3 regions of the Halobacillus amylolyticus genome follow, and region 1 is predicted to be linked to each of the others. Evidence: riboswitches for the same ligand, from Rfam matches in the RefSeq annotation. Region 1 holds a riboswitch; each other region holds the start of a gene.
The links. Region 1 has a riboswitch for S-adenosylmethionine ahead of MUO15_RS09160 (sodium:solute symporter family protein). Riboswitches for the same ligand answer to the same signal wherever they lie in the genome.

Region 1 (4,206 bases):
TGACTCCCAGGATGATCCTCAGGCAGCCCACTTTCCCCATGCGGAAACAGCTTCTCTCTCAACGTACCCTCCTGGTAATCCTTCTTATACAATCCACGCTCTTGCAGCTCTGGTATCACCAAATCAACAAAGTCTTCCAGATCCCCAGGGGTTACTAAATGGTTCAAGTTAAAGCCATCCACACCCGACTCTTCAAATTGAAACTGGATTGCGTCGGCAACCTCAGTCGGATTTCCAACGATAATACTATTACGGTCTGGTGACTCAAAGCGATTGAGCACTTCGCCAACGGTTAGCTTCTTAGGTGCGTCTTTTGTTAGTGTGGCCGCTTTATAGTGGCCGCCTTCTGTGGACTTTGTGTATTCAAAAGGAAGATCTGGATCCATTTCTTCATACTCGCCGATGTCATAGCCGCTTGCTCCGTATTGTGCTTTAGCGGCATCTGCACTCCAGTGACGTGCGTATTCTTCAAACTTTTGTTCCGCTTCCTCTGTTGTTTCGCCAACAATCACGCTAAGGAAGGAGAAGATTTTAATATTATCTGGATTGCGGCCGTGGTTTTCCGCACGCTTACGAATATCATCGGCATAGTAGTGAATTCGCTCTGGTGTCGGGCCGCCGACAAAGATACACTCGGCGTGCTTGGAGGCGAATTCGCGTCCGCGTTCGGATGTGCCGGCTTGATAGAGGACAGGTGTCCGTTGTAAGGATGGTTCACTCAGGTGCGGCCCTTCCACGGAAAAGTATTTTCCTTCGTGATTAATTTCATGAACTTTATCCGGATCAACCAGTGTGTTATTTTCGACATCTTCAACGACGGCATCATCTTCCCAGCTCGTCTCCCAGAGCTTATAAGACACATCAAGATATTCATCAGCGATATCGTAGCGTTCGTCGTGTTTGATCATATTCTCAAGGCCAAAGTTGCGCGCGGCATTTGGCAGGTAAGAGGTAACCACGTTCCACGCGATACGTCCTTTAGTCAGGTGATCGAGGGTGGAGAAACGCCGAGCATTCCCGAATGGAGCTTCATAGGTGGTGCTGACCGTCATCGCAAAGGATAAATGCTTGGTCACGCTGGCCATCGCTGGAATAACCAGGGCAGGATCATTTAAAGGAACCTGCAATCCATCACGGATCGAGGGGTCTTTACTTTTTTTATAAACGTCATAGATTCCTAGTACATCGGCGAGAAACACGGCATCAAATTTGCCTCTTTCTAATAGTTTAGCTAAGTCCATCCAGTAATCTAAGTCTTTATAGCGGCGGTGGCGCTGACTTCTTGGATGTTTCCACAACCCATGAGAATTGTGCATCGCGCTATTCATTTCAAAGGCATTTAAAATAATTTGTTTCGTCAACTGTATTCCTCCCTAGATTTCCTTTTTAGTGTTTCCAACCTCAAACACATGAAAAAACCTCTTCTTTAAAGAAAAAGAAGAGGTTGAAAACGCAAATGTATGGACTCCTCCTTATCTTTCAAGCCATAGAGCTTGCTGGAATTGGCACAGTACTACTACAGTCTGCTGCCGAGGTTTCAAAGGGCCAGTCCCTCCACCTCTCGTGATAAGAAATTATAATTAAATTTTTATGTGATCCAAAATATACAGCATATCCCAAAAGGTGTCAATGTTAATTTTTAAAAAATTCTGTTCCTTCGCAGATTAGTCAGGGTGTATTTAGGATTAATAAACCCAAATTTTGAAAAAAGAGAGTTGACATGGAAATATAAACTTTGCTATGATGCTGTTTATCAGATTATTTGAATAATTTTATAGTTTTTCACTCTTATCAAGAGTTGGCTGAGGGATTTGGCCCTACGACGCCCGGCAACCACCCTACAAGGGGAACGGTGCTACTTCCAACAGACTTTATTTGTCTGGAAGATAAGAGGTTGGAGCATATATGAATTCAGCCTCTTTCTTTGAAAGGGGCTTTTTTATATTTCATTGAAAAGAACTTTATAACAGGCTAAAGAACGTTGGATAAAGTTAGACATAATTAGCAAAATGAGGGGAGAAATGTACATGTTTACAATCTATTTTATTACCCTAGCCGTGTTCTGGGGGCTTGGCTTACTTATTTGGAATAAAGTCTATCCAAGGTCAAAGGAGGAAAATAACTAATGGGAATTGTTTCGGGACCACTGTTATGGACGCTTGTCAGTCTTCTGGCTTTGTACTTTGTCTTTGTTGTATGGATTGGAAAAAAGGGGAATCAGCATAGTAGATCGATGAACGGTTTTGCAACAGCAAGAGGGAATGTCAGCCCTTGGCTTGTAGGGGCAAGCTATGCAGCAAGTTTCGCTAGTGCCAATTTGTTTGTAGGTGTTCCTGGTCTAGCTTATGAACATGGAGTTTCAGTATTATGGTATACGCTCGGTGGCTTTGGGGCTGGCTGGATCGCTCTTCTGCTATTTGCTAAGAAGTTTTGGAAATATGGAAAGAAGTTCGGCGGAGTTTCCACACTTCCTGAATGGCTTGGGAGAAGATATAACAGCAAAACCTTGCAAGTCCTCGTCACTTTTTTAGTATTGTTTAACGTGTATTATATTGTCGGTCAAAATGTCGGGTTGGCGACAATCTTTGAATCCGTTATCGGCATTCCTTATTTCTGGGGGATTCTGATTGGTGTGACCATTACGATTCTCTATATTGGACTTGGCGGTGCCTTTGCCCAAATTGTTACGGATGGTATCCAAGGAACCTTGATGGTAATCACATCTATCCTGATCTTTGCGTCATTATTTTGGACGATAGGTGGGGGACTGAATGTATTTGGTGAGCTTTCTACTAAACTAGAAGCGATCGATCCAGAATTGATCGCTCCGCTAAACGGACCCTATGACAGTGTCTTAGCTATTTTGTCGGTTCAATTTTTACATATTAGTTTTGTTGTCATGCCGCACCTGCTTAATAAAGTGTTATCACTGGAAACGGAGGATCAGCTTCGGCCGTTTACGATGTCAGCGGGGCTTGGCATGTTCTTCATTACCGTGTTAATGGTGTTGGGTGGTCTGGCAGCTAGAGTGCTGGCTCCATCGCTTAGTAGTGCGGACTCGGCCATTCCCGTCTATGTACTAGAAGCCTTTCCACCAATCATTGCTGCGATTATCATCGTTGGGATTATTTCAGCGATTCTATCAAGTACAGACAGCTTGTATTTGAGTATTACGTCAAGCATTGGAAACGATCTGTACAAGGTGCTGGCTCCGATCCTTTCGAAAGGGAAGTTATCCAAACATCAATTGGATGTACGCTCGGTAAAAGTAGCCAAAGGCTCGCTCATCTTTGTTGGTTTGGCCACCTTTTACCTGTCGCTCGATCGACCTGATTCGCTGGCGATCCTGATTCAGTTTAGTTTCTCAGCGATTATCAGTGGCCTCCTTGCTCCGATTGTATTGGGCTATTTATGGGGGAAATCCAATGGTTACGGTGCAATAGCCTCGCTCATTTCAGGTACGGGACTCTATGTTCTTTTTACTAGTTTGAATGTCTTTGAAAATATTTATATATCCTTGTTCCTTGCCGCTGCTGCTGGATTTGTTGTGATGATCGTGACGAGCTTAGTCACGACGTCTAATGTAACAAAAGAAGAAGAGGATGTCTTTTTAAAAGATGTGCTTTAAACGATTAACTCAACATTTAAGAGGTTATTACTTTGACACAAACAAAAGTAGAATCACTTAGGAAATACCCCATTCAATTTTCCAATGATGGTTCCTGCTTGGATGTTCCAATGGCTGGGTGTAAACATTCGTGTACCAGCTCCGATGGCTTTCTTCCCGTTCTCAGGATGGAAGGATTCATTCGATGGTGACTTGCATGTTAACGGGAAGGATGGGATCGAGTTTTATACTCGTAAGAAAGTGATGAAGACTCGTTGGGTGTGATGGTAGACAAGGGATTTTAGGAGGATTGTACTTGAAGGAGTTTAGGCTATCGAAATCATGACTTCAGTCTCCAAGTAGCTTTTTCAAATGCTGCTTGGAGGCTCTTTATTGAAGGGTTTAGCATAATCCTAAATCTATTGATTGTGCAATTTCCACAAAATAAATGTAATTCAACAATCTGAGATGGGGCAGCATACAGACCAGGGATAGAGGACTATTTATACGAAGCAAATAAAGGTGCCTGCCCCCTGTTGTGTTGATACGTAAACGTATAGGGGATGGGCACCAAAGTCTTAAGTTTAGCTAGCATTGCA
Region 2 (4,206 bases), 1.6 Mb from region 1:
TACTACACTCGCTACATTTACAGCTTTCTACAGAGGAAAGAAAAAGGAAGTAAAAGCACCAACTTCGACAATGAATCTACCTGAAAGATTAGCTCATTATGTGGTGGAAGGAACAAAGGAAGGGTTGATTCCCGACCTTGAGAAGGCACTAGAAACTTATCCGACGCCATTAAAAATCATCAATGGTCCACTTATGGCTGGCATGGCTGAAGTAGGGCGTTTATTCAACGACAACCAGCTCATTGTCGCTGAAGTTTTGCAAAGTGCAGAAGTCATGAAGACATCAGTCGCTTACCTTGAGCCACATATGGAAAAAGGCGACACGTCAAATAAAAAAGGGAAAATTCTTTTGGCCACGGTTAAAGGCGACGTTCACGACATTGGTAAAAACCTCGTGGATATTATTTTAAGCAACAATGGTTTTGACGTCGTCGATCTGGGCATCAAAGTAACCCCTTCCGATTTAATCAAACATATTCACGAAGAAAAGCCAGACGTCATTGGGTTGTCGGGCTTGCTTGTAAAGTCAGCTCAGCAAATGGTTTTGACTGCTCAGGATTTGAAGCAGCAACAAATCGAATTGCCGATATTGGTAGGAGGCGCTGCCCTCTCAAGGAAGTTTACCAATACAAAAATCGCCTCACAATATGATGGATCCGTTTTTTATGCAAAAGATGCCATGGACGGACTTGCTCTATCGAATCGGCTCAGTGATCTGGAGGATCGTGAGCTGCTCATTCGCGAACAGCAAGAAAAACAAGCAAAAGTTATAGCTAGAAGTCATGTCAAAGCTCAAGCTCAGTCGGCAACAGCTGTAGCCGAAAAGCCGGTGTCAAAAGTATCTAAGACAGTTCCGGTTTATCAACCGCACGATTTTGAACTGCACATTTTACGAGATTACTCGGTTGCTCATATTGAGCCTTTTATTAATATGCAGATGCTGATTGGACATCATTTGGGGCTAAAGGGTAAATTCTCAAAGTTGCTGGAAGAGAAAAATAATAAAGCACTTCAACTAAAAGAGGTCGTCGATGAATTACTTGTAAAAGCGCAAAAAGAGAATTGGATTCAGCCGTCTGCACTTTATCAATTCTTTCCAGCTCAATCCGATGGGGATGATGTAATCATATATGACTCCGTTGATCAACAAACGATCATCGAACGTTTTACTTTTCCACGCCAAAACCGTGATCCCTATCTTTGTTTAGCTGATTATTTGCGCCCAGTCTCAAGCGGTGAAGTGGACTACGTAGGATTCTTCTCTGTAACAGCTGGAAAAGGGATTAGGGAGCGTTCTCTGGACATGAAACAACAGGGAGAATATTTGAAAAGCCACGCCCTGCAGGCATTGGCATTAGAATCGGCAGAAGGATTGGCTGAACACATCCATCAACTTATGCGTGATAAATGGGGATTCCCTGATCCGACAGACTTTACGATGCAAGAGCGTTTTTCAGCTAAATACCAGGGACAGCGGTATTCTTTCGGTTACCCAGCTTGCCCGGATTTGGAGGATCAGAGAAAATTATTTCAATTGATTAGACCGGAACAAATTGGGGTCGAATTGACAGAGGAATGTATGATGGAACCAGAGGCCTCGGTAACGGCCATTGTGTTTGCTCATCCTGAAGCGCGTTATTTCAATGTGCATTAAGAGATATGAGTAGCAATACCCTGTTGATTTTAGAATAATTTAAATTTTTGCATTAAATGATTGACAAGGAATGTTAATACGTGTAAATTATAGGATAATCAAATTGATAACGATTTTTCTTATCCAGAGAGGTGGAGGGACTGGCCCATTGAAACCTCGGCAGCAGACTTTAACTAAGTACTGTGCCAATTCCAGCAAGCCGTGCAGGCTTGAAAAGATAAGAAGAGAAAGTAACGTTCTACTTAACCTCTTCTTATTACGGAAAGAGGTTTTTTATTTTGATTTTTAGTAAATGTTTATCTTGCTGATTGGACTTACCAAAGGCAAAAGATACAGCGAATTACATCTTACATTAATTTGCAAGCAGGAGGTAATGGTATGAAAAGTACTCTCGAAAAAAAGATTAATGACATTGTTTCAGCCTTAGAGAACATAGAATATGGTTCGGTAGCCATTACGGTACATGATGGGGAAATTACACAAATTGATTACACAGAAAAAAAACGTTATCCACTAAATAAAAAATCTAACAAAGACAATGATTAGCTCAAAACTGAATATTGCTCATGCTGATTAGTCAACTAAAGGCATCTTTATTTTCGATAACGATCGGGATATAAAGGTGCCTTTTTGATGGAAGAGTTAATTTTAATAATACAAATCTCTTGAACTTTAGACAGGGAGGAAAACTTACTATGGGTTCTTACAAAGATCAACTGGAAACCAGATTCATTCACGCTTCAACTCATGGAAATAAGGAAAATAAAACAGGGGCCGTGAACGTCCCTATCTACTTGTCATCCACCTACCATCAGGAAAACTTCGATACGTTTGGTCCATATGATTACAGCAGATCAGGCAACCCAACAAGGCAAGCATTGGAACAAACCATTGCAAACCTGGAAGGTGGTAAAACAGGATTAGCATTCGCATCAGGGATGGCAGCTATTTCTTCTGCATTTATGCTCCTTTCTTCAGGTGACCATGTCCTAATCTCAAAGGACGTTTACGGTGGAACGTATCGTCTGATCACAGAAGTATTGAGAAAATTCAATATTGAGCACACCTTTGTTAACATGACCGACCTTAACGAAACATGCCGTGAAATTCGACCGAATACAAAGGTTATTTATATAGAAACCCCTTCTAATCCCTGCTTAAATATTACAGATATAGAAGGAATCGTAAAATTAGCCAAAGCACATGGTTGTCTAACTTTTGTCGATAACACTTTTATGACACCTCTTTACCAGAACCCGCTTCAATTTGGCGTCGATCTTGTCCTTCATAGTGCTACCAAATTTTTATCTGGTCACAGCGATATTATTGCGGGCCTGGCGGTAACTAAGAATGAAGAACTTGGTGAAAGATTAGCATTTATTCAAAACTCATTTGGTTCGATTTTAGGCGCACAGGATGCCTACCATTTAATTCAAGGGATCAAAACATTAGGTGCTCGACTGACACAATCTTCGGATACAGCACTAAAAATAGCAACCCATCTTAATGATCACCCTTTAATTAGTGAAGTCTACTATCCTGGTCTATCCTTTCACCCTGGTCATCCTATACACGTACGGCAATCGAAAGGGTCTGGAGCACTTCTATCTTTTCGGTTACCTAATAAAGCAGCAGCGAAAGCATTTGTTGAACATATTCGCCTGCCTGTTTTTGCTGTCAGTCTTGGTGCAGTGGAGTCGATTCTATCCTATCCTGCCACCATGTCACATGCAGCTATGCCTGAAACAGAAAGAGAAGCAAGGGGAATTACCGATGGACTGCTTAGGCTCTCTGTTGGACTCGAGCATGTAAATGATCTAATCGAGGATATCGATCAAGCCCTAGAGGCAGCCACCCAATTGAGAAAGGAGAAACGTATTTTATTAAAACATAGGGGTTGATTCAGTTGCAGTACATTTAACTTGTAAGTTTAGAGTCATCAAATAAATCATTAATGGAAGAAGGAATAATTATGAGTAATAGCGAAACTCCAGCGTTAAGAAACAAAGCAAAGACACTCCCCCATTTCGAGCGGATCAGGTAGGAAGCCTATTAAGATCAAAAAGAATTGAAAAAGCACGTATTCAAAAAGCAGCTGGTGATATTGATCGTGCAGAATTGCGTGTAATTGAAGATGCGGAAATTGTTAGAATCGTAGAAAAGCAAAAAGAAATCGGTCTTGAAGCTGTAACAGATGGCGATTTTCGTCGGGCTTGGTGGCATTTTGATTTCCTCGAAGGTTTAGACGGCGTCGAAGGATTCGTCCCGGAAAAAGGACTGGAATTCCATAATATAGTTACCAAAGCTTATGGAGTTGAGGTCACGGGTAAGATAGATTTCACTGATCACCCTATGCTCGAGGATTACAAGTTTCTTCATAGTATTGCTGGGTCACATACAGCAAAGTTCACAATACCAAGTCCTAATATGCTTTTCTTTAGAGGCAAAAAAATTGAAGAATTCTATGATACTATAGAAGGATTTATTCATGATTTAACTTTGGCATACAAAAAAGCAATTCGTGCCTTCTATGATGCAGGTTGTCGCTATCT
Region 3 (4,206 bases), 270 kb from region 1:
TTTCAACTAATGCGCCTTCTATCTCAATATCTTTAAATGTTTTCATCTCATTCACTTCTTTCCTCATTTCCTCCTTCTATTCTAACTGAAATCTTTAAGCTGTGAATGCTTTTGTAAAAATAACCTCATGTACTCGTTTCAAAACCCATATAATATAGGGAACAACAATGTTAGGGGGCCATAAATGGATATTCAAGTAAGACAAGGAGATACACTTTGGTACTATGCCAATACATTTAATGTTCCTTTATCCTTAATTATTGATTCTAATCCTTCTGTTATTCCTACTAATTTAAATGTAGGCCAGACTGTAAGAATACCTGGATACCGTTCCTCCATCTACCAAATACGGCCAGAAGACACGTTTTATAAAATTGCTACAGCTCATCAAATTTCTTTAGACAATCTGCTTCTATTGAATCCAACTGTCAATCCAACCTCACTACAAGTGGGACAAACGATACAAATTCCCAAGCGAGTGACCACACCTGTTGTGAATGGCAATCAGAATTATGACTTCCAGGTTTTAACGAATCATTTAAACCAGCTTTATGAGCTGTATCCTTTTATTAGGAGAGAAGCGATCGGAAATAGCGTTATGGGGAAAGACTTAGTGGAGTTACAAATTGGGCGAGGACCAAGGGTGGTTCACTGGAACGGCTCCTTTCATGCTAACGAATGGATAACGACAGCCATCATTATGGAATTTTTAAACACATATTTACTATCACTAACGAATAGAGAAACCATTCGTGGAAGGCTGATGAATCCTTTTTATGATCAGATCACCTTATCTATTGTTCCGATGGTTGATCCCGATGGCGTTAACCTCGTACTAAACGGGCCTCCTGAAGGTGAATTCGGAGAGCTCGCTCTACAAATTAACAATGGCAGTTCCGATTTTAGTGGATGGAAAGCTAATATACGTGGAGTTGACTTAAATAACCAATATCCTGCCATGTGGGAGGTAGAAGCTGCCCGCAAACCAACGGAACCAGCCCCCGCGACTTTCCAGGTTATCAGCCGTTAACGGAACCGGAGAGTATTACAATGGCAGAATTAGCCGGAACTCGTTCCTTTGATAAATTGTTGGCTTTTCATACGCAAGGGGAAGTCATTTATTGGGGATATGAAGGGCTTGCCCCACAAAGGGCTGAAGTGATTGTGAATGAGTTTGAAAGAGTAAGTGGTTATGAACCCATCCAGTTTATTGATAGCTATGCTGGATACAAGGATTGGTTTATTAAAGTATGGCAGTGTCCAGGTTATACAGTTGAATTGGGAAGCGGCGTTAACCCCCTCCCGCTAAGCCAATTTGAAGAAATTTATCAAGAAACACTGGGGATATTTTTAGCGAGCATTTATATGTAGATAAGATGCCTGCTCCTCAGGCATCTTTATCATTGAGAACTTGTTTAATTTGCTCAAAGTGATGCACGTCATGCTGCATAATCCCTTCCAAGTATTCATATAAACTTACTTTACTGGATTGCAAAGATATCGCCTCTTCGTAGCGAATATCCTCAATATCATTTAATCGATTCACAAGCTCACGTCTCGTTTGCTCGAATAAATCAACCGTTTCTTCCTTACTGTCATTGCGTGCTTGAATAGCTGCTTTCTCATTCATTACTTCAACATCAGGCGGCACTGGCATATCCTGTGAGGTGAACAGGTACGGCAAACGTTTATTTATAATAAATTCATCCCATAGCACAAGATGGCGTACAACTTCCGCTACGCTCCATTTACCTTGTTCAATTGGCAGCCTCCATGATTCCTCCGGCAGTTGACTTAAGGATTGTACCCAATCAATCGAATCTTCGAAATGTCCAATGACCTGCTGTTTTTTTGAAAAACCTTGACCATTCATAACGCCACTCCTACTCTAGTTACTTTCCACTTCAGACTGATCCATATGTCCGTCATGCTCCTCAATAATGCTTAAGGCACTTTTGTACCCCTCTTCCTTCACATCAAATTGTAGTAGATGGGTCAAATGGCGATCTGAGCCAGGATTTTTGAAATTGCTTAATGGAACTAATCGAGCCAACAGCGATGAATCATCTGGGATTGGTTCAACAAGCTCGTTCTCAATTTCAATCTTTTGCAAGGAAGCTTTAGCACTTTCAGCATCATTCTCCGTCTTAAAATAGGCCTCTACGTGTTTAGTCATATCGTCATATCCTTTCATCGTTTTTACTGTTATAATAGCCCTTTTTCACCCATCTCAAACATACTGCCGTTTATCCTCATAAAACATGACTAACACACAGGTATGGTATGACGAGATGTTTTAAGAAGTGACAGTTGGCCTTAACCGTGATGCTTCCAATGCTATTGGCTAGCACTTTAATTACCGCATCCTCCATGGGGATTGTGTAATCCTAATCGTACGTCTCGATGAGTTACTTTCGGTTCCTTAGACCGCTTTAGCCACTCGTCCTTATTCATCCCATATCACCCGCTTCTTGAATAATAAAAAGCCCCTTTCAAAATGAAAGAGGGTGAAGGTTGTACTTCGACCTCTCATCTTCCGAACACAAACTATGTCCGTTGGAAGTAGCACCGTGTCGATAGACCGGTTGCCGGGCGTCAAAGGGCCAAATCCCTCAGCCTGCTCTAGATAAGAGTAAGTAAACGTTATTAAGTTACTTGTCATGTTACAAATAAACCATACTAAAGTCAATAGTATTCAGAATATTGACAAAGTTAAATTACATTATTTAATGTGCTGCTTTGCCAACTCAAGCTGTTGTGCCACCTGTTCAAATCCTGTGCCACCTTCACTTTTCCGGGCAGCCACAACCTGTTCGGGAGCTAGTTTTGCAAAGATGTCCTTTTCAAACAGCTCAGAAAATTCCTTATACTCATCAAGCGTCAAATCAAGCAAATATTTATTCTTTTCAATTGCATAAAGCACAATCTTACCGATCACCTCATGAGCCTGGCGAAACGGCAACCCTTTTACGGCCAAATAATCTGCAATATCGGTTGCATTCGAATAATCCTCGTTCACCGCCTGACGCATATTCGCCCCCTTCACTTCCATTGAAGCAAGCATCGGAGCAAGCAAGGAAAGCGCCCCATCAAGCGTCTCCACCGTATCGAACATCCCTTCCTTGTCCTCCTGCATATCCTTATTATAGGCAAGCGGAAGACCCTTCAGAAGCGTGAGCAGCCCCATCAGATTACCGTAAATCCTTCCTGTCTTGCCACGCAGCAGCTCAGGCACATCCGGATTCTTCTTCTGCGGCATAATGCTCGAACCCGTACAAAACGCATCATCAAGCTCAATGAAATCAAATTCCTGACTGCTCCAAAGAATCAATTCATCCGACAGTCTTGAAATATGTGTAATTAAAATGGATGAGATCGACAAAAATTCCAGGATGAAATCCCGATCGCTGACGGCGTCCAATGAGTTTGGATAAACGTTATCAAATCCGAGCGTCTCCGCCGTCATCTTTCTATCGACAGGGTAAGGCGTACCAGCAAGTGCCGCCGCACCAAGCGGCGACCAATCAATCCGTTTCACACTGTCCTTAAGACGCTCCTTATCGCGCTCAAACATCCAAAAATAGGCAAGCAAATGATGGGCAAACGAAACCGGCTGTGCTCGCTGCAAGTGTGTATAACCAGGAATGATCGTTTCGACATGAGATTCCGCCTGGCTGACAAGCGCCTCTTGCACCGCTTCAACAAGCTGAATGAGATAAGTGGTTTTTTCCTTCAAATATAAGTGCATATCAGTCGCTACCTGGTCATTCCGGCTTCTCCCTGTATGGAGCTTGCCGCCAACAGGACCAATCTCATCGATCAACAGTTTTTCAATATTCATATGAATGTCTTCATGTTCAACAGAAAACGTCACTTCTTCGTTCTCAACTTTCTTTTGGATAATGTTTAATCCTTCTATGATTTGTGCAGCTTCCTCCTGAGAAATGATCCCACACTTTCCAAGCATATCGACATGCGCAAGACTGCCTTTTATGTCCTGTAGAGCCAGCCTGTCATCAAAACCGATCGAAGAGGTGTACTCTTCGACCAGCTTATTGGTTGGTTTAGTAAATCGTCCGCCCCAAAGTTTACTCATGCACACTCACCGGCTGCTCATCAGCCTTCTTCGCCCCTGCTTTATGCACATCAGCATGCACTTTCGTCGGCAGTCCCCATAATTTAATAAATCCGACCGCGGCATCATGG

Region 2: another riboswitch for S-adenosylmethionine. It lies ahead of MUO15_RS00860 (YezD family protein); the one in region 1 lies ahead of MUO15_RS09160 (sodium:solute symporter family protein).
Region 3: another riboswitch for S-adenosylmethionine. It lies ahead of MUO15_RS07795 (hypothetical protein); the one in region 1 lies ahead of MUO15_RS09160 (sodium:solute symporter family protein).

The regions. Positions count from the first base shown of each region.
Region 1 is NZ_CP095075.1:1,746,065-1,750,270, reverse strand. Features, by position in the region: gene MUO15_RS09165 (LLM class flavin-dependent oxidoreductase) at 1-1,361, opposite strand, end outside; SAM riboswitch class I at 1,470-1,573, opposite strand; SAM riboswitch class I at 1,786-1,893, shown strand; gene MUO15_RS09160 (sodium:solute symporter family protein) at 2,126-3,628, shown strand; partial or broken gene MUO15_RS09155 (malonate-semialdehyde dehydrogenase) at 3,743-3,892, shown strand.
Region 2 is NZ_CP095075.1:149,334-153,539, reverse strand. Features, by position in the region: gene metH (methionine synthase) at 1-1,654, shown strand, start outside; SAM riboswitch class I at 1,771-1,878, shown strand; gene MUO15_RS00860 (YezD family protein) at 2,033-2,200, shown strand; gene metC (cystathionine beta-lyase) at 2,350-3,555, shown strand; partial or broken gene MUO15_RS00850 (5-methyltetrahydropteroyltriglutamate--homocysteine S-methyltransferase) at 3,671-4,206, shown strand, end outside.
Region 3 is NZ_CP095075.1:1,479,174-1,483,379, forward strand. Features, by position in the region: partial or broken gene MUO15_RS07780 (DEAD/DEAH box helicase) at 1-46, opposite strand, end outside; partial or broken gene MUO15_RS07785 (M14 family metallopeptidase) at 185-1,371, shown strand; gene MUO15_RS07790 (DinB family protein) at 1,388-1,873, opposite strand; gene MUO15_RS07795 (hypothetical protein) at 1,889-2,176, opposite strand; SAM riboswitch class I at 2,527-2,633, opposite strand; gene argH (argininosuccinate lyase) at 2,723-4,096, opposite strand; gene MUO15_RS07805 (argininosuccinate synthase) at 4,089-4,206, opposite strand, start outside.